DNA from 3 places in the Stenotrophomonas sp. STEN147 genome. Region 1 is predicted to be linked to each of the others. Evidence: predicted binding sites of a transcription regulator. Region 1 holds the regulator's gene; each other region holds the start of a gene.
The links. The regulator HrcA, encoded in region 1, represses chaperone genes, less so after heat shock. The targets are predictions, from matches to a motif close to TTNGCACTCNNNNNNNNNGAGTGCNAA.
Positions count from the first base shown of each region.

Region 1 (7,888 bases):
TCGGACAGGACCTCGTAGGCTTCCTTGCACTCCTTGAAGGAGGCTTCGGCAGCCGCATCACCCGGATTTCGGTCCGGATGGAACTTCATCGCGCAACGGCGGTAAGCCTTCTTCAGCTCTTCTTCGTTGGCGGTGCGGGCCACGCCCAGCACTTCGTAGTAATCGCGCTTGCTCATATCGTGAATCGGCTTCCGGAATGTCGGGATTCGTCAAAGCGGAAGAGCGGAACCAGGTCCGCTCTTGCGTCGGGCGCCCCGACGCGCCGGAGGCGGTCAGGACCCTGATGCGACAACGGGACGCTGCCAGGCAGCGTCCCGCGTCGGTCCGGATCAGGACTTCTTGTCGTCCTTGACTTCGGTGAACTCGGCGTCCACCACGTCGTCGTTGCCCTTGCCGGCATTGCCGGCATCGGCGCCCGGGGCACCGCCCTGCTCTGCCGACGCTGCGGCGAACAGCGACTGGCCGGCTTCCTCCAGCACCTTCGACTTGGCTTCGATCTGTGCCTTGTCGTCGCCCTTCATCGCGGTTTCAAGATCGGCCAGAGCCGCTTCAACCTTGCCGATGACATCGCCGCCGACCTTGCTGCCGTGCTCGGTGATGGCGCTGCGGGTGCCGTGGATCAGGGCATCGGCCTGGTTGCGGGCCTGCACCAGCTCCTGGAACTTCTTGTCTTCTTCGCGGTTGGCTTCCGCGTCGGCGACCATGCGCGCGATCTCTTCCTCGGACAGGCCAGAGCCGGCCTTGATCTCGACCTTCTGTTCCTTGTTCGTCTTCTTGTCCTTGGCCGACACATGCAGGATGCCGTTGGCGTCGATGTCGAAGGACACTTCCACCTGCGGCAGGCCACGCGGCGCCGGCTCGATGCCGGACAGGTCGAACTTGGCCAGCGACTTGTTGAAGCGGGCCTGTTCGCGCTCACCCTGCAGCACGTGCACGGTCACGGCCGACTGGTTGTCCTCGGCGGTGGAGAACACCTGCGAGGCCTTGGTCGGGATGGTGGTGTTCTTCTCGATGATCTTGGTGAACACGCCGCCCATGGTTTCGATGCCCAGCGACAGCGGGGTCACGTCCAGCAGCAGCACGTCCTTGACGTCGCCGCCCAGCACGCCACCCTGGATCGCCGCACCCAGTGCCACGGCTTCGTCCGGGTTGACGTCCTTGCGCGGCTCCTTGCCGAAGAACTCGGTCACCGCCTGCTGCACCTTCGGCATGCGGGTCTGGCCGCCGACCAGGATCACTTCGCTGATGTCGCTCGAACGCAGGCCGGCATCGTTCAGGGCGACGCGGCACGGCTCGATCGACTTCTTGATCAGGTCTTCCACCAGCGCTTCCAGCTTGGCGCGGGTCAGCTTGATGTTCAGGTGCTTCGGACCCGACGCGTCAGCGGTGACGTACGGCAGGTTCACTTCGGTCTGCTGGGCGCTGGACAGCTCGATCTTGGCACGCTCGGCAGCGTCCTTCAGGCGCTGCAGAGCCAGCGGATCCTTGCGCAGGTCGATGCCCTGGTCCTTGTTGAACTCTTCCACCAGGTACTCGATGACGCGGTTGTCGAAGTCTTCGCCGCCCAGGAAGGTGTCGCCGTTGGTGGCCAGCACTTCGAACTGCTTCTCGCCGTCGACGTTGGCGATCTCGATCACCGAGACGTCGAAGGTACCGCCGCCCAGGTCGTACACCACGATCTTGCGATCCTTGTTGTCGCCCTTGTCCAGGCCATAGGCCAGCGCGGCCGCGGTCGGCTCGTTGATGATGCGCTTGACGTCCAGGCCCGCGATGCGGCCAGCATCCTTGGTGGCCTGGCGCTGGCTGTCGTTGAAGTAGGCCGGCACGGTGATGACCGCTTCGGTGACCTTCTCACCGAGGAAGTCCTCGGCGGTCTTCTTCATCTTCTCCAGTACCTTGGCCGAGATTTCCTGCGGCGCCATCTTCTTGGCGTCGCTGGTGGCCACCCACGCATCACCATTGTCATGGGCGAGGATGCTGTACGGGACGTGGGCGATGTCCTTCTGCACCTCGGCGTCGGTGAACTTGCGGCCGATCAGGCGCTTCACCGCGTAGAAGGTGTTCTTCGGGTTGGTCACCGCCTGGCGCTTGGCCGAGGCACCGACCAGGACTTCGCCGTCCTTGGTGTAGGCGACGATCGACGGGGTGGTGCGATCGCCTTCCGAATTCTCGATGACGCGGGCCTTGCCGCCGTCCATGATCGCCACGCACGAGTTGGTGGTGCCGAGGTCGATACCAATGATCTTGCCCATGGGGGAGACTCCTGAGAAATGCTGTGTGGATGTCAGTCCGGCCGCTCGGCCGGTGGATGAATGGGATGTGGGGGAGGCTCGTGGAACATTCAAGCCATCTCCCGAACGCTGTGTTCAGCCGTTCAAGGTTCGCCGGGCATGGCCCAGCGCTACCCATCCGGCGAGGCGGGTAGCGCCGGGCCATGCCCGGCGGCCGTCCGCCCGGAGCACAGGGGTCAGTCGGCGGCCACCACCACCAGCGCCGGCCGCAGCAGGCGCTCGTTGAGCAGATAGCCCTTCTGGAACACGGTCACCACGCTGCCCGGGGCGGCGTCCGGGGCCGGCACCTGGCTGATCGCCTGGTGGTGCTCCGGGTTGAACGGCTGGCCGGTCGGGTCAATCAGGACCAGGCCGTTGTCGGCGGCGACCTTCAGCAGCTGCTTGTAGGTCAGCTCCAGGCCCTCGCGCAGCGGGTGCGGGTCGTCGCCGGCGGCCTTCAGGCCGGCATCCAGGCTGTCGAACACGGGCAGCAGTTCGCCCAGCAGCTTCTCGTTGGCGAACTTGCGGGCCTGCTCGATGTCGCGGGCCACGCGCTTGCGCTGGTTCTCCAGGTCGGCGCGCTCACGCAGCGCATCGGCCCTGACCTGCTCGACTTCCGCGCGCAGGCGCTCCACTTCGTCATTGACGCCTGCTGCGGCGGCCGCGTCGGCGGCGCTCTGCTGGGATTCGAAATCTGGATGTTCGTGGTTCATGTCTGGGTCCCTGGCGGTCACTCCCCGCCTCCACCCACCCTAGTGTGGGCGGGATGCTGCGTTTCAAGCGTCCGCGGCACCGGATCCGCGCCCGGTCGGTGAAAAGGCCGCGCCCAGGACGTCGGCGGTGGCCTGTACCAGCGGGATCATGCGGTCGTAGGCCATCCGCTTCGGCCCGATCACCCCCAGCACGCCCAGCACCTGCCCATTGGCCGCATACGGGGCGGTCACCAGCGAAACGCCCTGCAGCGGCATCATCCCGGTCTCTTCGCCGATGAAGATGCGCACGCCCGGGGCCTGGATGGTCCGCTCCAGCAGCTGCAGGATCTCGCGCTTGCTGGAAAACAGCTCGAACAGTTCGCGCAGGCGCTCCAGGTCGGACAGGTCCTGGACCCCCATCAGGCGGGTCTGGCCCGCCACCAGCATGTCGTCGGCCGCGGGCTGCAGGGCCTGCTCGGCCAGTTCGATGCTGTGCGCCAGCAGCTGCTCCAGCTCGGAACGGGCATCGCGCAGCTCCAGCAGCAGGCGCGCCCGGATCTCCGCCAGCGGCAGCCCGGCGAAATGGGCGTTGAGGTAATTGGCGACCTGCTCCAGCTGGCCCGGCGCGAAGTCCTGGCGGGTTTCGATCACCCGGTTCTGGACCTCGTTGTCGGCGAACACCAGGATCGCCAGCACCCGGCGGCCGTCCAGCGCCACGAAATCGATCTGGCGGAAGGCGAACTGCTCGCGCCGCGGCGCGCTGACCACGCCGACGAAGTGGCTCATCGCCGACAGCAGCTCGGAGGCACTGCCGAGCAGGGCCTGGGTGCTGCCGCCACCGGCCAGTTCCTGGCGCAAGCGGGCCAGCTCGCCCTCGCCCGGCGGCTGCATCTGCAGCAGGCTGTCGACAAACACCCGGTAGCCATGCGCGGTCGGGATCCGCCCGGCGGAGGTATGCGGCGACGCCAGCAGGCCCAGGTCCTCCAGGTCGCCGAGGATGTTGCGGATGGTGGCCGGGCTGACTTCCAGCCCGGCCACGCGCGCCAGCGTCTGCGAGCCCACGGGCTCACCATCCTGGATGTGGCGCGCGATCAGCGTGCGCAGCAGATGGCGCGCGCGCGGGGCGAGTTGGTCGGCGGAACCGTGCATGGAATCAACCTGTGAGACACGGAGACTAGATAATGGCGCCGGATCACCTTGGCAAGCCATTGGACCGCCCGCGTGCGCGTGCTAGCGTTGCGCGGCTCAGATACCCCCAGACCCATGCTCAGACACCTATCGATCAAGGATTTCGCCGTCGTCCGCGCTACCGAACTTGAATTCGGGCCTGGCATGACCGTGGTTTCAGGCGAGACCGGCGCCGGCAAGTCGCTGATGGTCGACGCGCTGGGCTTCCTGTCCGGCCTGCGCGCCGACAGCGGCGTGGTCCGCCACGGTGCCGCCCGCGCCGAGCTGTCGGCCGAGTTCGCGCTGGAGCATCTGCAGGCCGCACGCCAGTGGCTGGCCGACAACGAGCTGGACGATGAGGACCAGTGCCAGCTGCGCCGCGTGATCCGCGCTGACGGCGGTTCGCGGGCCTGGATCAACGGCCGCCCGGTCACCCTCGCCCAGCTGGGCGAACTGGCCGCGCTGCTGGTGGAAATCCACGGCCAGCATGAACAGCAGGCCCTGCTGGCGCGTCCTTCCCAGCTGGCCCTGCTTGATGCCTATGCCGGCAACGAGGAAGAGCGCCGTCAGGTCCGCCGCGCCGCAGCCGCCTGGCAGGCACTGGTCGATGAATCCCTGGCGCTGTCGCAACAGGGCGACGTCAGTGACCGTATCGGTTTCCTCGAGCATCAGCTGCGCGAACTGGACCGTGAGGATCTGGAGCCCGAATCGATCCTCGCGCTGGGCGCCAGCCATCGGCGCCAGGCCCATGCCAGCGCGCTGCTGACCGCCTGCCAGGCCGCCAGCAACCAGCTCAACGGCGACGAGGGCAGCTCGGCGCTGGATCAGCTGCAGCAGGTGCGGCACGAACTGGCCCGGCTGATCGAACACGACCCGCGCCTGGGCGAGGTGGACAGCCTGATCGAAAACGCGTCGATCCAGCTGCACGAAGCCCTGTCCCTGCTCGACCGCGTGCACGACGACCTGGATGCCGACCCCGAGCAGTTCGAGGAGAACGAGCGCCGTCTCGGCCGCCTGCACGACCTTGCGCGCAAGCATCGCGTGCCGATGGACGAACTGGGCGCGCAGCGCGAGCGCATGCATGCCGAAGTGGAGCAGCTGCGCGGCGCCGACGAACGGCTGCAGCGCCTGGCCGGCGAGATCGACAAGGCCGCGGCCGCCTGGCGGGTGCAGGCCGAAGCACTGACCGCAAGCCGGCGCAGTGCGGCGGCCGCGCTGTCGACCACCACCACCGGCATCATCGCCGAGCTGGGCATGGGCGGTGGCCAGTTCCTGATCGAGCTGGAACCCCAGGACGGCGGCAAGCCCGACCCGCAGGGCGCCGAACGCGTGGAGTTCCTGGTCGCGGCCAATGCCGGTCAACCACCACGCGCCCTGCGCAAGGTGGCCTCGGGTGGCGAACTGTCGCGCATCTCGCTGGCAATCGAAGTGGCCGCGCTCGACCTGGACGCCGTGCCGACCATGGTGTTCGACGAAGTCGACTCGGGCATCGGTGGCGCGGTGGCCGACATCGTCGGCCAGAAACTGCGCGCCCTTGGCGAGAAGCGCCAGGTGCTGTGCGTGACCCACCTGCCGCAGGTCGCGTCCAAGGGCCATGCCCACTACCGGGTCAGCAAGGCACCGGTGGAAGGCATGACCCAGAGTGCGGTGGAGAAGCTGGACCTCAAGGCACGCGAGGAAGAACTGGCACGCATGCTCGGTGGCGTCGAAGTGAGCAAGGAAGCGCGCGCCGCCGCCCGCAAGCTGCTGCAGGTCTGACGCCGGCGGCGTCGAGCGACGCCCGGTCCGTCCCACCGCAGGTTCACCCCAGCGGCCGCGCCAGATCCACCTTTTCCACCAGGAAATCCAGGAACGCACGCACCCGCAGCGGCAGATAGCCACCCTGCCCCAGGAATACCGCGTGCACCTCTTCCAGATCGCCGGGATTGGCCTCTTCCAGCACCGGCAGCAGCCGCCCGGCCGCTATGTCGTCCCTGACCTGGAACGCGGCCAGCCGGGCCAGCCCGAGCCCTCCCAGCACCAGCTGCCGCAGGGCATCGCCGTTGCTGGCGCGCGCATTGCCGCTGGTGGGCACGCGCAGCACCTGGCCGCCCTGCAGCAGCGGCCACCCCTGCATCGCCCGCGCATGGCCGATGTCCAGCCGGTTGTGCGTCTGCAGGTCGTCGACGTTGCCAGGAAGACCGTGTCGCTGCGCATAGCCGGGTGAGGCCACGATCATCATCCGCGTCGCCCCCAACCGTCGTGCCACCAGGCGGGAACTCTTCAGCGGACCGGCCCGCACGGCCACATCGGTGCGCTGCTCGAGCAGATCGATCACTTCATCGGTCAGGGTCAGGTCCACCCCCACCTGCGGGTGCTGCTGCAGGAACATGGGCAGCAATGGCAGCAGGAAATGCTGTCCGAAGGGCACGTTGGCATTCACCCGCAGCCGCCCGCGCGGTTCGGCATGCGCGCTCGCACAGCGCTCGGCCTCTTCCAGGTCAGCAAGCACGCGCAGCCCGCGCTCATAGAAGGCGCAGCCCTCCGGGGTCAGCTGCAGCTGGCGGGTGGATCGCTGCAGCAGGCGCGTGCCCAGCCGCTGCTCCAGCCGCGCCACCAGCTTGCTGACCGCCGAGGGCGTCATGTCCAGGCTGCGGGCCGCCGCAGAGAATCCGCCGGTTTCGATCACCCTCACGAACACTTCCAGCTCGCCGGAGCGATTGATGTCGGGTCGCGGCATGGCGATGAATCCAGTTCACAGATGATTATCCAGGCGCAGTCTAGTTCACAGAAAGCGGCAGGGACACCATGGCCCCTCCTTCCGACGGACCCTTCCGATGAACCGCCTGAGCACGTTGACCACCGCTGCCCTGCTCACCCTGTCCGCAGCAGCCAGCGCCACGGCCGCCCCTCCCCGGCACTGGGTGGCCAGCTGGCAAGCCAGTCCACAACCGGTTTGGCAGGCAGACTTCCTGTTTCCGACGCTGATCCCCGCAGAGCTGGCCGACCAGACCTTCCGCCAGACCGTCCGCATCAGCCTGGGCGGCTCGCGCCTGCGTGTCCGCTTGAGCAACGCCTACGGGACACAGCCACTGCAGGTGGGCCGGGCCACCCTGGCGGCACATCCGGGCGAGGTGCCGCAGGCGCTGACCTTCGATGGCCAGCCCGGCGTGCTGATCGCGCCTGGCCAGGACCGGCTCAGCGACGCGCTGCCGCTGCCCACGCGCGACCTGCAGTCGCTGCAGGTCAGCATCCATCTGCCACAGCCCACGCCGCTGCGGACGTTCCACTGGGAGGGCCGGCAGACCAGTTGGATCGCACCGGGTGACCAGAGCCTGGCCGCGGACCTGGACGGTGCCCGCGGCACCACGGCCCGCCTGCTGCTGTCCGGCATCGACGTCGAAACCGCAGCCCGCGCGCGCAGCGTGGTGGTGATCGGCGACTCGATCACCGATGGCGCAACGGCCAGCCTCGACCAGGACCAGCGCTGGACCGACCATCTCGCCGCACGGCTGGCACCGCAGGGAATCGCAGTGGTCAACGCTGGCATCTCCGGCGGACGCCTGCTGCGCGACGGCATGGGAGAATCCGCGCTGGCCCGCTTCCCGCGCGATGTCCTCGACCAGCCCGGTGTCGCCAGTGTGATCGTGCTGATCGGCATCAACGACATCAGCTGGCCGGGCACAGCGTTCGCGCGCGGCCAGGCCCGGCCCGGGCTCGCCGAACTGCAGGCCGGCTATCGCAGCCTGGCCGGACAGGCCCATCGCCATGGACTGCGCA
Region 1 is NZ_JBRRCG010000014.1:39,428-47,315, reverse strand. It holds gene dnaJ (molecular chaperone DnaJ) at 1-176, opposite strand, end outside; gene dnaK (molecular chaperone DnaK) at 330-2,252, opposite strand; gene grpE (nucleotide exchange factor GrpE) at 2,468-2,983, opposite strand; gene hrcA (heat-inducible transcriptional repressor HrcA) at 3,047-4,111, opposite strand; gene recN (DNA repair protein RecN) at 4,226-5,887, shown strand; gene ACVOKU_RS13890 (LysR family transcriptional regulator) at 5,931-6,848, opposite strand; gene ACVOKU_RS13885 (SGNH/GDSL hydrolase family protein) at 6,946-7,888, shown strand, end outside.

Region 2 (7,888 bases), on a different contig from region 1:
GACCGCGCCGTGTAGAGATCGGAGACCAGCCGCCGCAGGGTCGATTCCGGTATCGCCACCGAGGGCCCGTCCACATCCGGCAACTGCAACGCCGGAGTCTCGCCGGGAGGGCCGAACAGCGTGACCTGGAGCGTGCTCTGCATGATCGACTCCCCTGCGGGTGGACGTGGGCAATGCACTGTTTACCGCGTCTGGCGCACCAGCGCATGTGCCGGTGTGCGGATCGATCGTGTCGCGACTGGACCGATGGTGCCACCGCGTTGAGATCTTCCTTCCAGGCTTCCCACCCTTCGGCCCGGAAGGGGCGTGCAGGCGATCGATGCGCGGTTATACGGGCAACGGCATATGCGATACTTCCGCCGCGTTCATGACGTGTCGCGTACTGCCTTGGCATTCCACGCGGACATGTGCTCAAGATGGTTTGCCACCGGAAAAGGGTGGCCGGGTCGGCAAAGCCCGAGGAGATGTTGTTTACGCTTGTCAGCCGGCGTCGCCTTGCGCGGCGCCGGCTGGCAATCCGTCCGCGTTCCATGGCGGGCGGTGCGTGGGGGCGCTTGCGCCCGCCGGTATCAGCATCTCCCGGTCTTTGCCGCCACGTACCGTCCGCCACCTCTTCCGGTGGCGGTGTCGTCTGTCCTGTACGGAGCACACGCCATGAACACACCACACGTTCCCTTCCCCGGTGCCCACCCCGATCCGGCCAATGCCGATCAGGCGCCGTTCGATCCCAACAGTCTGGTCGCCCACCTGCAACGCATCGGCAGCGGTGCGGCCGCCGATGGCCAACCCTGGCCCGAGCGCCATCCAGCGAACGGCCGACGCATGATGCTGGCCGATGCCGATGGCGCACTGGCCGGCCTGCGCATCGTGCAGGAGGTGCTGCTGGCCGCCGAACGCTGCCGCCAGAATGCCGCGCCCGAACATCACGTGAGCGACCGGGTGATGGAAGGGTTGATGCTGGCATCCCTGGGGCTGGCCACGCATGCGGCCGAACGCCTGCAGCCCCACTAGCCGCGTCCGCGCAATGTGACCGGGCCCGATGGCCCGGTCATGGGCCGGCACCCGCCGGATCACAGTGAACGCAGTGCGCGCCTGCGGATGTAGGCGTTGGCAGGGCTGTCGCGCTCGCGTTGCCAGCGTGTGCACAGGTCACGCAGCCACTGCGGCTGGGTCTTCCCGGCATCGTTGAGCCAGTTGCCGACGGAGTCCTGCACATAGCGTTCGGGATCATCCGCCAGTGCCTCCAGCAGCGAATGCGCGTGTTCGGGATGCTGCTTGAAAAGAGCGATGTGCGCCGCCCAGACGCCACGGGGACGCAGTGCTTCACAGGCAAACCGGCGCAGATGGGCGGACGGTTCCTGCGTCCACGGCTGCAGGCATTCAAGCGCCAGCAGTGGCCCGGCAACGATGTCGGTGCGCAGCGCCAGCCACGCCCATTCGCGCACGCCGAAATGCGGATCATCGGCCAACGGGCGCATCTTCTCCAGCTTCACCGGCAGGGAGGCGGTGGCATCGCCACCGATCAGGTAGCAGGCCCAGCCGCGCACGGTGTCGGATGCATGCGACTGCCACTGTGCAGGATCACCCTGGCTGGCCTCACGCAACAGCGTTGCCGCCAGAACCATGCGCTGGGTAATGCCTTTGCTGGCAGCATCGCGCATGCATTGAATGGCAGTCTCCGGCAGCACCGCAACGGTCTGCAGCAACACCGCGAAATCCACGGCCAGGCATTCCGCCAGATGCGTGCTGGCGGCTGCCCCGGTATCCAGTTGATGCTTTCGCGCCGGGCTGATCGCTGCGCTCACTGCAGGTCCTTCCGTCCGCCGCCGGTGTGCTGCCACACCTTGGCCAGCAGCTGTGAGAGCTGCACCTGCTCGGCAGTGTCCAGGCCATTGAACAGGCCCGCGATCCACTGCGTGTGCTGATTGAAGAGGTCTTCGGCCAGGCGCTTGCCCTGCGCGGTCAGCACGATCTGCAGACGACGGCCATCGTCCGCATCGCTGCGCCGCTGCAGCAGACCTTCGCGCTGCAGGCCATCGAGCAGCCCGCTGATGGTGGCGCGGGTGACGCCGGCACGCTCGGCCAGCGCATGCGGCGGCAGTGTGCCACCGGCACCGTGCAGCAGGAACAGCACGATGAAGCGGCCTTCACTGAGCCCGTACGGCGCCAGCCGGCTGGCGCAGTCGCGATCGATCGCCGAGGACAGCGACAGCAGCTGGAAGCACAGATGCAGCAGGGCGACATTGGCGTGGCCACGTCGCCGGGCCTCATCCAGAAGGGCGCCATGTTTTGCCTCAAGCACGGTGATTTCCAATATGTTTAGGTGCCTAATCATATTCATGACGGGATGGAACGCAACATCTACGGGGCCTGCCGCCGGGCCTGGCCGGGCACACTCCTCGCGCAGGGGGCTGAAAGCAGCCGAAGCTGCGGTAGCATCGCGCCACGTCCCGCCAGGAGTTCCACGCATGCGCCGTGCCGTCCTGCTGTTGCTGACGCTGTTCCCCGCCGCCGTAATGGCCGCTCCCCCTCCCGTGCCCTCCCCGGCCCGGATCGATGCCGAGGCCAAGCGCCTGATGCAGGTGGCTCACGCCCGCGGGATGGCAGTGGCCGTCGTCGACGGTGGCAAGGTCGTGCACGTTGCCGCCTATGGCGAGCGCAACGCTGCCGGCGAACCGCTGCAGACCGACACGGTGATGTATGCGGCATCGCTGACCAAGATGGCCTTCGGCCACCTGATCGCGCAGCTGGCACAGGACAAGGTGATCGATCTGGATGCCAGCATCGCCAGCGCCCTGGACAGACCGCTGCCGGACTATCCGGCCGAGCCGAAGAAGTACGCCGATTACACCGTGCTGGCCGGCGACGAACGTTGGCGCCGGCTGACCCCGCGCCTGCTGCTCAACCATGCCAGCGGCTTTGCCAATTTTGCATTCCTGGAGCCGGACGGAAAACTGAAATTCCACTTCGATCCGGGCAGCCGCTATGGCTATTCCGGCGAAGGCCTGATCCTGCTGCAGTTCGTGCTGGAGCGCGGGCTGGGCCAGGACGTGGGTACGCTCATGCAGCAGCGCGTATTCGACCGCTTCGGCATGCCCCGCACCAGCATGATGTGGCGCGAGGATTTCGCCACGAATCTGGCCGACGGCTGGACCGCCGAAGGCACGACGGAACCGCACGATGAACGCAGCCGCGTGCGTGCCGCCGGTTCGATGGACACGACCATCGCCGACATGGGCAATTTCGCGGCCGGCTATGTCAGTGGCCAGGGGCTGTCGGCATCGATGCGCCGGGAGCTGGTGCGGCCGCAGCTGCCGATCACCACCGCCAGCCAGTTCCCGACGCTGCAGCCGGAACTGCCGGTGGCGCAGCGGCGCAGAAACCTGGCTGCGGGACTGGGCGTGGTGACATTCACCGGCCCACAAGGTGCAGGCTTCTACAAGGGCGGACATGACGATGCGGTGGGCAACACGCTGGTGTGCGTCGAACAAGGCCAACGCTGCGTGGTGATCCTGGGCAACGATGTGCGCGCCGAAGCGGCCTTTCCGGCACTGGTGCGCTTCGTGCTGGGCGAGACGGGGGTGCCGTGGGATTGGGAATACGGGGCCACGAAGGCATTCGTGCGCTGACAGGTGGAGCACGGTCCACGTCCAGCAGGGGCGCGGAACGCCCACAAAAAAACCCCGCCTTGCGGCGGGGTTTTTCACTTCATCGGGAACAACGCAGACCTTAGAAGTCCATGCCGCCCATGCCACCCATGCCGCCCATGCCACCGGCGCCGCCCAGGGCCGGCTCGTCCTTCTTCGGAGCTTCGGCAACCATGGCTTCGGTGGTGATCATCAGGCCAGCGATCGAGGCCGCGTTCTGCAGCGCCGAACGGGTCACCTTGGTCGGGTCCAGGATGCCGAACTGCAGCATGTCGCCGAACTCACCGGTGGCGGCGTTGTAGCCGAAGCTGCCGCTGCCTTCCTTGACCTTGTTGACGATGACGGACGGCTCTTCGCCGGCGTTGGCGACGATCTCGCGCAGCGGGGCTTCCATCGCGCGCAGGGCGATCTGGATGCCGTGGTTCTGGTCTTCGTTGGCGCCCTTCAGGCCGGCCAGCGCGGTGACCGCACGGACCAGTGCAACGCCGCCGCCCGGAACCACGCCTTCTTCAACGGCTGCACGGGTAGCGTGCAGGGCGTCGTCGACGCGATCCTTCTTTTCCTTCATTTCGATTTCGGTGGACGCACCCACCTTGATCACGGCAACGCCGCCGGCCAGCTTGGCCACGCGTTCCTGCAGCTTCTCGCGGTCGTAATCCGAGGAGGTGTCCTGGATCTGGGTCTTGATCTGCGCAACGCGCGATTCGACCGCAGCCTTGTCGCCCACGCCGTCGATGATGGTGGTGTTCTCCTTGGAGACCTGCACCTTCTTGGCGCGGCCCAGGTCCTTGATGGTGGCCTTCTCCAGCGACAGGCCCACTTCTTCGGAGATCACGGTGCCGCCGGTCAGCACGGCCATGTCTTCCAGCATCGCCTTGCGACGGTCGCCGAAGCCCGGGGCCTTCACGGCCACGACCTTGACGATGCCACGGATGGTGTTGACCACCAGGGTCGCCAGCGCTTCGCCTTCGACTTCCTCAGCCACGATCAGCAGCGGCTTGCCGGCCTTGGCGACGCCTTCCAGCACCGGCAGCAGGTCACGGACGTTGGAGATCTTCTTGTCGTGCAGCAGGATGAACGGGTCATCCAGGTCAGCGGTCTGCGACTGCTGGTTGTTGATGAAGTACGGGGACAGGTAGCCGCGGTCGAACTGCATGCCCTTGACCACGTCCAGCTCGTTGTCCAGGCCCGAGCCTTCTTCAACGGTGATCACGCCTTCCTTGCCGACTTCCTTCATCGCGTCAGCGATGATCTGGCCGATCGACTCGTCCGAGTTGGCCGAGATGGTGCCGACCTGGGCGATCGCCTTGTCGTCAGCGGTCGGCTTGGAGATGTTCTTCAGCTCGGTGACGGCAGCCACGACGGCCTTGTCGATACCGCGCTTGAGGTCCATCGGGTTCATGCCGGCAGCAACGGCCTTGGCGCCTTCGCGGATCAGGGCCTGGGCCAGCACGGTGGCGGTGGTGGTGCCGTCGCCGGCGTCGTCGTTGGTGCGCGAAGCAACTTCCTTCACCATCTGCGCGCCCATGTTCTCGAACTTGTCAGCCAGTTCGATTTCCTTGGCGACGGAGACGCCGTCCTTGGTGATGGTCGGGGCGCCGAAGCTCTTCTCGAGCACGACATTGCGGCCCTTCGGGCCGAGGGTGGCCTTGACGGCATTGGCGAGAACGTTGACGCCGCGCACCATGCGCGAACGGGCGTCTTCACCGAAACGGATATCCTTGGCAGCCATTGCAATTACCTCATTGGTCGCGCCGGGCCGTGCCCGGCGGCTGGGATGTGGGGATCAGGTTGAAACAGGTCGCGGCGGGGCTCAGCCGATGACGGCGAGCACGTCGTCTTCGCGCAGGACCTTGTACTCGACGCCTTCGCTCTTGTACGAGCTGCCGGCGTACTGGCCGTAGATGACCTTGTCACCGACCTTCAGCGACGGCGCGCGCACGCTGCCGTTGTCCAGCGGCTTACCGGGGCCGACGGCCACGACTTCACCCTTGGTGGACTTTTCCTTGGCCGAGTCGGGGATGACGATGCCACCGGCGGAGATTTCGTCGGCTTCGATCGGCTTGACCACAACGCGGTCGTGCAGCGGCTTGATGCTCATAGGAGACCTCTTAAGTGATTGATTGGTCTAAAAAAGTCCGGCGATGTTAGCACTCGCACCAGGCGAGTGCCAGAACCGCACGTGAAGAAACCCGACAAGGTCGGGAGCACGGCAGAGATGGAGCCCCCCGGGAGGCTTTCAAGGGGCGTCGCGAAAAAAGTTTCCGCGCCGGACGCTGCGGCAGTGCGGTGGGGTGGCCCCGAATTAGGTGACCAACGTCGCACTGTCAGATATCTGACGTTCATTTACGACAAAGTGTGACTGGATCGGCCTTAGGCTCGGCCGCGCATTCCCAATCACAAGGAGTCGTCGATGCGATTGCTGTCCCCGCTCGCCACCGCCTGCGTGCTGGCCCTGGCCACCGCGCCGGCCCAGGCCGAGGTCTTCATCAACGAACTGCACTACGACGACAGCACCGCAGCCGGTGACGTCGGCGAGGCGATCGAGGTCGTGGCCACCGCCGGCGAGGATCTGTCCGGCTATCGGCTGTATCTCTATAACGGCAGCACGCCGTCGGCCGCTTCGGTGTACGCCAACACGGCCGTCCCTGCCGGCAGCGCGGCCGGGTGCGGCAGCGCCACCCTGGCCGTGGTCAGCTATCCGACCAACGGCATCCAGAACGGTCCCAACGACGGCATCGCGCTGGTCGACGCCAGCGGCAAGGTGGTCCAGTTCCTCAGCTATGAGGGCACGATCACTGCCTCCGGCGGTCCTGCCGCAGGCATGACCAGCCAGAACATTCCGGTGGCCGAAACCAACAGCACGGCGCCCGGCACCTCACTGCAGCTGACGGGCAGCGGCAGCCAGTACGCCCACTTCACCTGGGCCGAATCGGCGACGCAGACCTTCGGCAGCTGCAACAACGGCCAGACCTTCAGCGGTGGGGGTACGCCCGGTCCCAATACGCCGCCATCGGTGTCCACCACCACCCCGGCCCAGGGCAGCAGCACATTCCCGGCCGCGGCCGATCTGGAAGTGGTATTCAGCGAGACGGTGAACCTGGCCAGCGGCGCCTTCGCGCTGAGCTGCGGCACCTCCGGCAGCGTACCGCTGACCCATCCGGCCAGCGGCAGGAGCGTGAAGCTGTCCACCAACACCGCGCTGGTGGCCGGTGAGGCCTGCCGCTTCGACATCCGCGCTGCGCGCATCACCGACCTGCAGGGCGCGCATCCGGCTGCCGACAGCCGCATCGCCTTCACCGTGGCCAGCGCCACGGGCAACCCCGATCCGGGCAATCCCGGCGTACCGGCGGGCTACTACTCCAGGGTCAACACCTCCAGCCCAAGCCAGCTGCGCTGCTCGCTGCACGCGACCATCAAGGGCCACACCGCCTATCCGTACAGCGGGTCGGGCACCAGCACCTGGACCATCCTGGAGATCGCCGACGAGGATCCGAACAATCCCAACCGCATCCTCGATGCCTATCGCAACCGCAGCTACGCCAAGGTCAGCGATCGCGCTGGCACGGGCAGCGGCCTGACCTACAACCGCGAGCACACCTGGCCGAACTCGCTGGGCTTTGCCAGCACCACCGGCGACAAGGGCCTGCCGTACGCGCCCTACACCGACACCCACATGCTGTACCTGACCGATGCGCAGTGGAATGCCGACCGCGGCAACAAGCCGTTCGGCAAGTGCGATGCCAACTGTGGCGAGCGCGCCACCGAGGCCAACAACGGCCATGGCGGCGGCAGCGGCGGCTACCCGGGCAATTCCAACTGGGTGCGCACGCCGGACGGCAACACCGGCACCTTCGAGGTGTGGGGCCATCGCAAGGGCGACATGGCGCGCGCGGTGATGTACATGGCGATCCGCTACGAGGGCGGCAAGGATGCAGCCACCGGCCAGTCCGAGCCGGACCTGGAGCTGACCGACGACCGCAGCCGGATCGTCAGGACCAGCAGTTCGCCGGCCTACATGGGCCTGCTCTCGACCCTGATCGACTGGCATCTGTCCGATCCGCCGGACGACGCCGAGCGCGCGCGCAACGACGTGATCTACAGCTTCCAGGGCAACCGCAACCCGTTCATCGACCACCCCGAGTGGGCGACGCCGGCGTTGTTCACCTCGGCCAAGCCGGCGACCTGCCAGCTGGCCAACTGACCGCGCAACGCAGCGGTCCATCGCCGCCGCCGGACCT
Region 2 is NZ_JBRRCG010000007.1:94,307-102,194, forward strand. It holds gene ACVOKU_RS09495 (hypothetical protein) at 1-143, opposite strand, end outside; gene ACVOKU_RS09500 (hypothetical protein) at 655-1,011, shown strand; gene ACVOKU_RS09505 (DNA alkylation repair protein) at 1,071-1,805, opposite strand; gene ACVOKU_RS09510 (MarR family winged helix-turn-helix transcriptional regulator) at 1,802-2,302, opposite strand; gene ACVOKU_RS09515 (serine hydrolase domain-containing protein) at 2,469-3,629, shown strand; gene groL (chaperonin GroEL) at 3,730-5,379, opposite strand; gene ACVOKU_RS09525 (co-chaperone GroES) at 5,461-5,748, opposite strand; gene ACVOKU_RS09530 (endonuclease) at 6,061-7,851, shown strand.
Region 2: ACVOKU_RS09525 (co-chaperone GroES) is a predicted target of HrcA. The motif match lies at 5,795-5,821, and genes of this name have one in related genera.

Region 3 (7,888 bases), on a different contig from region 1:
AAGCTCTCCAGAGACTCCGGGTAATCAAAATCAGCGTAGATCCTCTCAACCTCTCCGAGCGGATCAGCAATCTCATCGCGCTTGGCGTAGGCGTCAGCGAGAAATGCAACAAGCCATCTTCTGAGAATCTCATCCTCGTTTGAGTTCTTATCGAATGCCGCCAACTGCGCAGCTACGCTATTACGCTCATCGGGAAGAACCCCTTCAAGCCTTTCAATCAAGGCGTTCAGATTGAACTTCTCTTCCAGTTCCTTCTGCTCCGACGCGCAGTGCTTCACAACCTCAAAGTCAATCAGATGGCGCCCCAGTGCCCATGCCACCTCGGTCTGACTCCAGGGTCCATAGGGTTGAATACAGTCATACGTTCTCATGTAGACACTCACTTCTTGTTTGGTATTCCGTTCATGCTGCCACCTTCCACAAATCTTTGATGGGTCAAGTCGCCAGCCTTGTCGACTATGTATTCAAATCGACCGGCCTTTCCATTGAGTTCACCTGGCAGCTGCGTCAGAGTGCGGACCACGCCGTCACCCCCTGTCAACGGAGTATGAACACCCGCTTCTGCAGCGGTCTCTCGCATAAAGGTCGCCGAATTGTGCCCAGCGTCGGCTTTGAGTGCACTGCCCACAGGTCGGGAATTCAAAAGTGCCCGACCTTCAACACTCAGAGCTTTGGATGCCGCCACACCTGCTCCACCGGCACCTGTAACTCCTGCGATATCAGCAGCGATACTGGTAGCTGCTGATACGACACTTGGATTGGCCATCGCAACCATGCCAGCTTCGATCAGCACTGGAGCAGCCATTGCCGCTGTAACAGCGATTGCGGCCGGTCTCATCGGCTCGTATACGGCGCCATTTCCGGCAGCAATATCCCTCCGATGCCGCTCAACGAATCGCTCTGCGGCCTGCCTTCCATCCGCATCGACGAACCTGTAGGGGTTCCCGTTCGCGTACCGATACCTATTGAACTGCTCAACTGGCATTTGGTGAGCGGTGACTGGGTCCACTGACAAAAACACACCCAGTTGTGGATCCATGTAGCGCTGTTGCATGTAGCTCAGCCCTGTGGCCGAGTCACTCACATGTCCGGCGTACCCAGGTCCATCCGTGACCTGACCGCCTACCACGGCCCCGTAGGGTTCGTAGTCATATCGTTTGATGACGTTGCCGTTGGCATCGCTTTCGGCCACAACCGAGCCGAGGGCATCAGTGTGAATGTATGTGATCGTTGTCTGGGCGATTGCGGATGGTGACAGGCCAAGGCCGATCAGCAGCAAGCAGCACAGCCAGGCGCCTATGACACCAAGCTTGCGAGTTCGATCTTCAAATGCCCCGAAGCGGGTCGACACACCGCTTGCAGTTCCCCCGAACCTGCGCATCATTCCGATCCATGAAAGAGCCTTGAAGCAAGGCTTGGCATTCATAGCACAGGAAGGCAGTCATCGGAGTCCAACTCCAGGACTGAGGCCAAAGGGACCATTCTGAATTGGACCGGGCCTTTGGCTATAAACCTCGCGAGGGATTGAACGGCCACCGGAAGCGCATGACTGCCAGCCATGGGCTGGTACTACTGAAGCAGCCGATCAGCGACCTGCATTACCAACTGCCATGCCGGCCGAACAAAAAAAGCCCCGACCAACGCCGGGGCCTTTCATCAGAACGGGTTCCGGAAATAGGAACCGAACCTAAGATCCATGCCTTACGCGGTGAACAGCGCCTTCATCTTCTTCAGGGCGTTCGCCTCGACCTGGCGGATGCGTTCGGCCGACACGCCGTACTCGTCTGCCAGTTCCTGCAGCGTCACCTTGCTGTCCGCATCCAGCCAACGGCGGCGGATGATGTCACGCGAACGCGCATCCAGTTCAGCCATGCCTTCGCGCAGCAGCTGCAGCTGGTTGTCCTCGCTGTCGGCCCGCTCGTAGGCCATCGACGGATCTTCATCGTTGGCCACCAGGTATGCGGCCGGCGACGGCGGCGCATGGTCGTCATCCTCGTCGCTGGGCGCATCGAAACCGATATCGCGACCGGACAGGCGCGACTCCATTTCCATGACCTCGCGCTCGGACACGTTCAGATCCTTGGCCACCGCGCTGACTTCCGCGGCGTTCATCCAGCCCAGGCGCGTCTTCGACTTGCGCAGGTTGAAGAACAGCTTGCGCTGCGCCTTGGTGGTGGCGACCTTGACGATGCGCCAGTTCTTCAGGATGAACTCGTGCATCTCGGCACGGATCCAGTGCACGGCGAAGGAGACCAGGCGCACGCCCATGTCCGGGTCGAAGCGCTTGACCGCCTTCATCAGGCCGATGTTGCCTTCCTGGATCAGGTCGCCCAGTGCGAGTCCGTAGCCGTTGTAGCCGCGGGCCACGTGCACCACGAAGCGCAGGTGCGAATGCACCAGCTCACGGGCAGCGTCCAGATCGTTGCCGTCGCGGAAGCGACGGGCCAGGTCCTGTTCGTCATCGACCGACAGCACCGGGATCTGGTGCACGGCACCGATGTAGGCGTCCAGCGAACCGAGCGCACTGGGAATCGGGAGATTGTTTGCCACAAGGGCAGTAGAGGTGTTCTGGCTCATAGGCACCCATCTTAGCAGTCCGGGATTTGGACTGCTAAAGGAGGAAAAAGTTCCAGCATCCTATTGATGCAACACTGGTCCCAAACAGAGCCCTACCGTAGCGCGATTTGATGACAGTGGCGAGCGCGCTTTTCGGGATTCACAATCCCTTGGAATTCAAGCAATTACCTGCCGGGAACCGGCCGATTCCGGTCAAGCGGAGCTGAACGGGCCGTTCCGGAGGCCCATTCAGGCCAGCAAACGTTGCCCGGTGTTCAGGCCCGGCCGGTCGAGCCGGTGCTTGACTACTAAAAAACCAGTTGACTCCTCCACGCCGGCGTGCTCCGATGCGTCAACTAATTCGTTCGTAGATGCCATGGCCCGCCCCGTTTCTCCCACCCCCACCCCGGCCGAGCAGGCGATCCTGGACATCCTCTGGGACAAGGGCGAAGCCTCGGTGCGCGAGGTGGCCGACATCCTCGGCGAGCAAAGGCCGGTCGCCTACACGACCGTGCTGACCATGTTCAATGTGCTGGCGCGCAAGGGCTTCGTAAGCCATCGCCAGGAAGGCCGCGCCTTCATCTATCACGCAACGCTCAGCCGCGAGCAGGCACGCCGCCAGGCACTGGATCATCTGCTGCACCAGTTCTTCGACGGCTCACCAAACGTACTTGCCCAGCATCTGCTGGACGAGCGTGAGATCGACCGCACCGAACTGCAGGGCCTGCAGCAGCGCATCAGCGATGCCAAGGCCGGGAGAAGGGAATGAATCTGATCGATCTGGCGATGGCACTGGGCGCGCGACAGCTGCTGCTGGGCGCGATGGTGCTGCTCCCCGCGCTGTGGCTGGCACGACGACAAAGCCTTTCCCCCGAGCAGCGCTCCTGGCTGCTGACAGCGGCAATCACCGTCGCACTGCTGCTGCCGTTCACCGCGTTCCTGCCCGGCTGGTCGACCACGCTGCCCTCGCCGGCTCCGGCGGCTCCGGCGTTGCACCCCATGCCGGGCGAAGGTGCCACCACAGAGGAAGCCATCTACGAGGCCGGACGGCAGCCAGACATCTATTATCTTGAACTGCCTCGGGCTCTGCCGACCCTGCTGGCGGCGCTATGGCTGCTGGGCACCCTCTGGCTGGGCATGCGCCTGTTCGACGCACTGCTGCAGACACGCCACCTGCGACGCCGGGCACAACCGGCATCGCCGGCGCTGCGCAACAGCCTGGAAGGCATCGTGCCGGCACATGTAGACATTGCCACCTGCGCGGTCGATGGCCCCTTGGTGGTGGGCCTCTGGCGCCCGCAGATCCTGCTGCCGCGACACCTCATCGCGCGCCTGGATACCGTCGCGCTGCAGAACATCGTCCGCCATGAAGTCGCACACCTGCAACGCCACGACCTGTGGACGAGTACGCTGCTGCGTGCGGGCGTCGCGCTGTTCTGGTGGAATCCGCTGCTGCACATCGCACAGTCGCGGCTGACAGTACTGCGCGAGATGGCCTGCGACGCCCGCGCGGCAGCGCAGGCATGCGAGCCGCTGGACTACGCCGCCTCGCTGCTGGACAGCATCGAGCAGTTGCAGGCCCTGCGCGAGCAGCCGCCGAAACTGGCGCTGGGCATGTTCGACGCACGCAGCCAGCTGGCACAGCGTATTGACCAGCTCATCGCGACGCCGGCAGCAGCACCGCGCCGACGAAGCACCTTGCTGCTGGGCCTGCTGCTTCTGCTGACCTGCACGACTGCGCTTGTCCTGGTCGCGCCGCGTTTGGCGACCCCCACCGGCACCGGCTCCGATCCCCGGGTAATCGAGCTGCTGCGTGCTGCCAGCCACCATGACACAGCGCAGGTGCATGCCCTGGCCGTCGCAGGCGTCGATCTCAATGCACGCGCACTCGGCGATGGCACCGCATTGATCCAGGCAATCCGCGCGCGCGATCCGGCCATGGTCGACACCCTGCTGCGGCTGGGGGCCGATCCCGACCGCGCCGCGTTGGGCGAAGGCAACCCGCTGATCGTCGCGTCGGCACTGGGGCTGCAACCCATCGTAGAGCAGCTGGTCCGCGCCGGTGCCGACGTGAACCGGGTGGTGACCTACGACGAGACGCCACTCATCAATGCTTCGCGTGGCGGCCATCTGGTCACCGTGCAGTACCTGCTGGAGCACGGTGCCGACGTCAATCTGGGCGTGGAGGCCGACGGCTGGCTGGGCCGCTGGAGGACGCCATTGAACCAGGCACGCACGGTGGCCGTACGCGATTACCTGCTGGCTCGCGGCGCACGCCCCGAACCGCAGTGAAGCTGCGCTGCATCGCGCCCTGTGATGCAGCGCTTGTGCCCTCCAACCGCACCGCCCGTACGCAGCTCGCGTGCGTGGTCATGCCTGCGCCGCACCTCACCCGCTGAAAGGATGCCGATGATGAAACGACTGCTGCTCTGCTCACTGCTGGTCACGCTGCTGCCCGCGCTGCAACCCGGCGCCGCGATCGCGCACGAGAGCGCCAACGGGGATACCACTCGTTTCGCCCAGGCAATGGCCAACGGCCTGCGCCCCAGTACCGCAGCGCAGGGCGCTGCAGTGCCGCACTGGTCGATCCAGGATCGCCTCGCCCATTACAAGGTTCCGGGAGCGGCGGTTGCGGTCATCCGCAATGGCAGGGTGGTGTACGCAGCCGGGTTCGGGCTGCGCCAGGCGGGCACGCAGGATGCAGTGGACGCCGACACCGTTTTCTCGGTGGGCTCGGTCAGCAAGATGGGCGCAGCGGCCACCGCGCTGAAGCTGGTGGCTGCGGAACGCCTGCAGCTGGACGATGACATCGATCGCCACCTGCGCCGCTGGCATGTCCCCGCTACGGCGCCCGCGCAGCACACTCCGGTCACCCTGCGCATGCTGCTTTCGCACACCGCCGGCTTCAATGTGCACGGATTCGAGGACTACCAGCCCGGAGAACCGCTGCCCACTCTGCTGCAGACCCTTGAAGGCCTGCCGCCTGCGAAGAACCCGGCAATCCGCCTGATCCATCCTCCCGGTCACCAGGTGGATTACTCCGGTGGTGGCTATACGGTGGTACAGCTGGCCATCGAGGATGTCACCGGCCTGCCGTTCGCGGAGGCCGCCCGCCGCCAGATGTTCGCGCCATTGGGCATGTCACGCAGCACCTACCAGAATCCGTTGCCCGCACGGCACGGCAACATCGCCCACGCGCACGACAGCAAGGGGCAGCCGGAAGCACTGCCGCGAGGCTGGCAGAGCTTTCCAGAACAGGCAGCCTCCGGTTTGTGGACCAGCGCCAATGATCTAGGCCTGTTCGTCGCGGCGCTGCTGCGCAGCGTGCGGGGTACCGACGGCTGGCTGCCACAGTCGCTGGCGCTGCAGATGGTCAGCGAAGTCGCACCTGCCGCGCGCGGCCTGGGTCCGGAGCTGGCGGGCGCCGGGGGCAGCCGCCGCTTCTTCCACAATGGCAGCAACGACAGTTATCACGCTGGCATCGAAGGCTACCCGGAAAGTGGCGATGGCTTCGTCATCCTCACCAACGGCGATAACGGTCCGGCCCTACGGGGCGAGATCCGTAATGCCCTGTCCGATGCGCTCGGTCACAATGCCAAGCCGCTGATCCGCACTCTCGATGCTGCGCCGCTAAGCGCCGCTTTCCCGCAGTTCGACGGACACTTCACGCGCGACGACGCGCTGCCGATGGACATGCGCGGTGGCCTGGCCGACTGGTTCGAAGTCGACACGCTGGATGTGCAGTCGAGTGAGGCGGGACTGCAGCTGCGCCTGCCCGGGCGCGACTCGCCGGTAGCCCTGCAGGCGCTGACACCGGTTCGTTTTCTGGCCGGCAGCATCGGCGCGGAAGTGCTGTTCCATCGCGGCGGTGATGGCAGGGTGCATGCGCTGAGCGTAATTGCCGAAAGTGGCCGCGCCTACTACCGCCGGGACACCAGGCCTTAGTGCGGAATCACATTGCGTCGCGCGGCGGCAGCGACCAGTCGATCGGCGCCTGCCCGCGACGCTGCAGATAGTCGTTGGCCATCGAGAAATGCCGGCAGCCGAGGAAGCCACGATGGGCCGACAGCGGCGAGGGATGCGGGGCTTTCAGCACACGGTGGCGCCGGGTATCGATGACCTTGCCCTTCTGCTGCGCGTAGGCCCCCCAGAGCATGAACACCAGGCCTTCGCGTTCGCGGTTGAGCACATCCACCACGTGGTCGGTGAAGCCTTCCCAGCCGCGGCCCTGATGGGCGCCGGCCTTGCCCTCCTCCACCGTCAGCACGGCATTGAGCAGCAGCACGCCGCGCTGCGCCCACGGCACCAGGCAGCCGTGATCGGGACGGGAGATGCCCAGGTCGCCCTCGATCTCCTTGTAGATGTTCAGCAGCGATGGCGGCACCGGAACGCCGGCGGGCACCGAGAAGCTCAGTCCATGCGCCTGGCCGCGCCCGTGGTACGGGTCCTGGCCCAGGATCACCACTTTCACCTGCTCGAACGGCGTGGCGTCGAACGCCGCGAAGATCTGCGGGCCCGGCGGGAACACCGCCGCGCCGGCCGCCTTGCGCTGGCGCAGGAAGGTGGAGAGTTCGCGCATCTGCGGCTGCAGCAGGTAATCGCCGACCTGCTGCTTCCAGCTCGGTTCCAGCTGGATCGTCGGGGTGTCCACTACGTCATCGGTCATCGCAACAGGGGTCCATCGTTCAAGCGGGCCAGGCGCAGCTGGAACAGCACCTTGGTCACCAGCAGGCGCTCCTCGATCGGCTTCAGCACCAGATCATTGGCACCGGCCTGCAGCAACCCGGTCTGGTTGTGTGGATTGCCGTCGCCGGTCATCACCAGCACCGGCAGGCGGCGTTTGCCGTAGCCGAAATCCACGCGCACGCGCTGCACCACGTCGCGTCCGCTCAATTCGCCCTTCAGGGTGACGTCGGTCAGCACCAGGTCGATGCGGTGGCGGCTGCGGCCCAGCGATTCGGCCGTGAGCAGGGTGAAGGCCTCTTCGGCACTGACCACGTGCAGCACGTTGAGCTGCTGGCGTTCGAGCATGCGCTTGGTCGCCTCCGCCACCACCCGGCTGTCCTCGATGTAGAGGATGGTCGCCCCGGGAATGGTCTGCGGCTGCACATAGCCACGGATGAAGGTCGCCAGGGCCTCATGGCCCAGCGCCTTGTCGAAATAGTCGGTGACGTACTCGGTGAAACGCCGCTGCTCCAGATGCTGCTGCGCATCGCCGGAGACCACGATCACCGGCACGTACGCCTGGCCGGCAGCTTCGCGGACCGTCCGCGCCAGCGCCAGGCCGTCGCCGTCACGCAGGGTCAGCGAGGTGGTGACCAGGTCCACCGGC
Region 3 is NZ_JBRRCG010000007.1:141,961-149,848, forward strand. It holds gene ACVOKU_RS09715 (DUF2247 family protein) at 1-320, opposite strand, end outside; gene ACVOKU_RS09720 (RHS repeat domain-containing protein) at 380-1,426, opposite strand; gene rpoH (RNA polymerase sigma factor RpoH) at 1,702-2,577, opposite strand; gene ACVOKU_RS09730 (BlaI/MecI/CopY family transcriptional regulator) at 2,933-3,325, shown strand; gene ACVOKU_RS09735 (M56 family metallopeptidase) at 3,322-4,848, shown strand; gene ACVOKU_RS09740 (serine hydrolase domain-containing protein) at 4,969-6,501, shown strand; gene ung (uracil-DNA glycosylase) at 6,509-7,222, opposite strand; gene ACVOKU_RS09750 (response regulator) at 7,219-7,888, opposite strand, start outside.
Region 3: rpoH (RNA polymerase sigma factor RpoH) is a predicted target of HrcA. The motif match lies at 2,589-2,615, and genes of this name have one in related genera.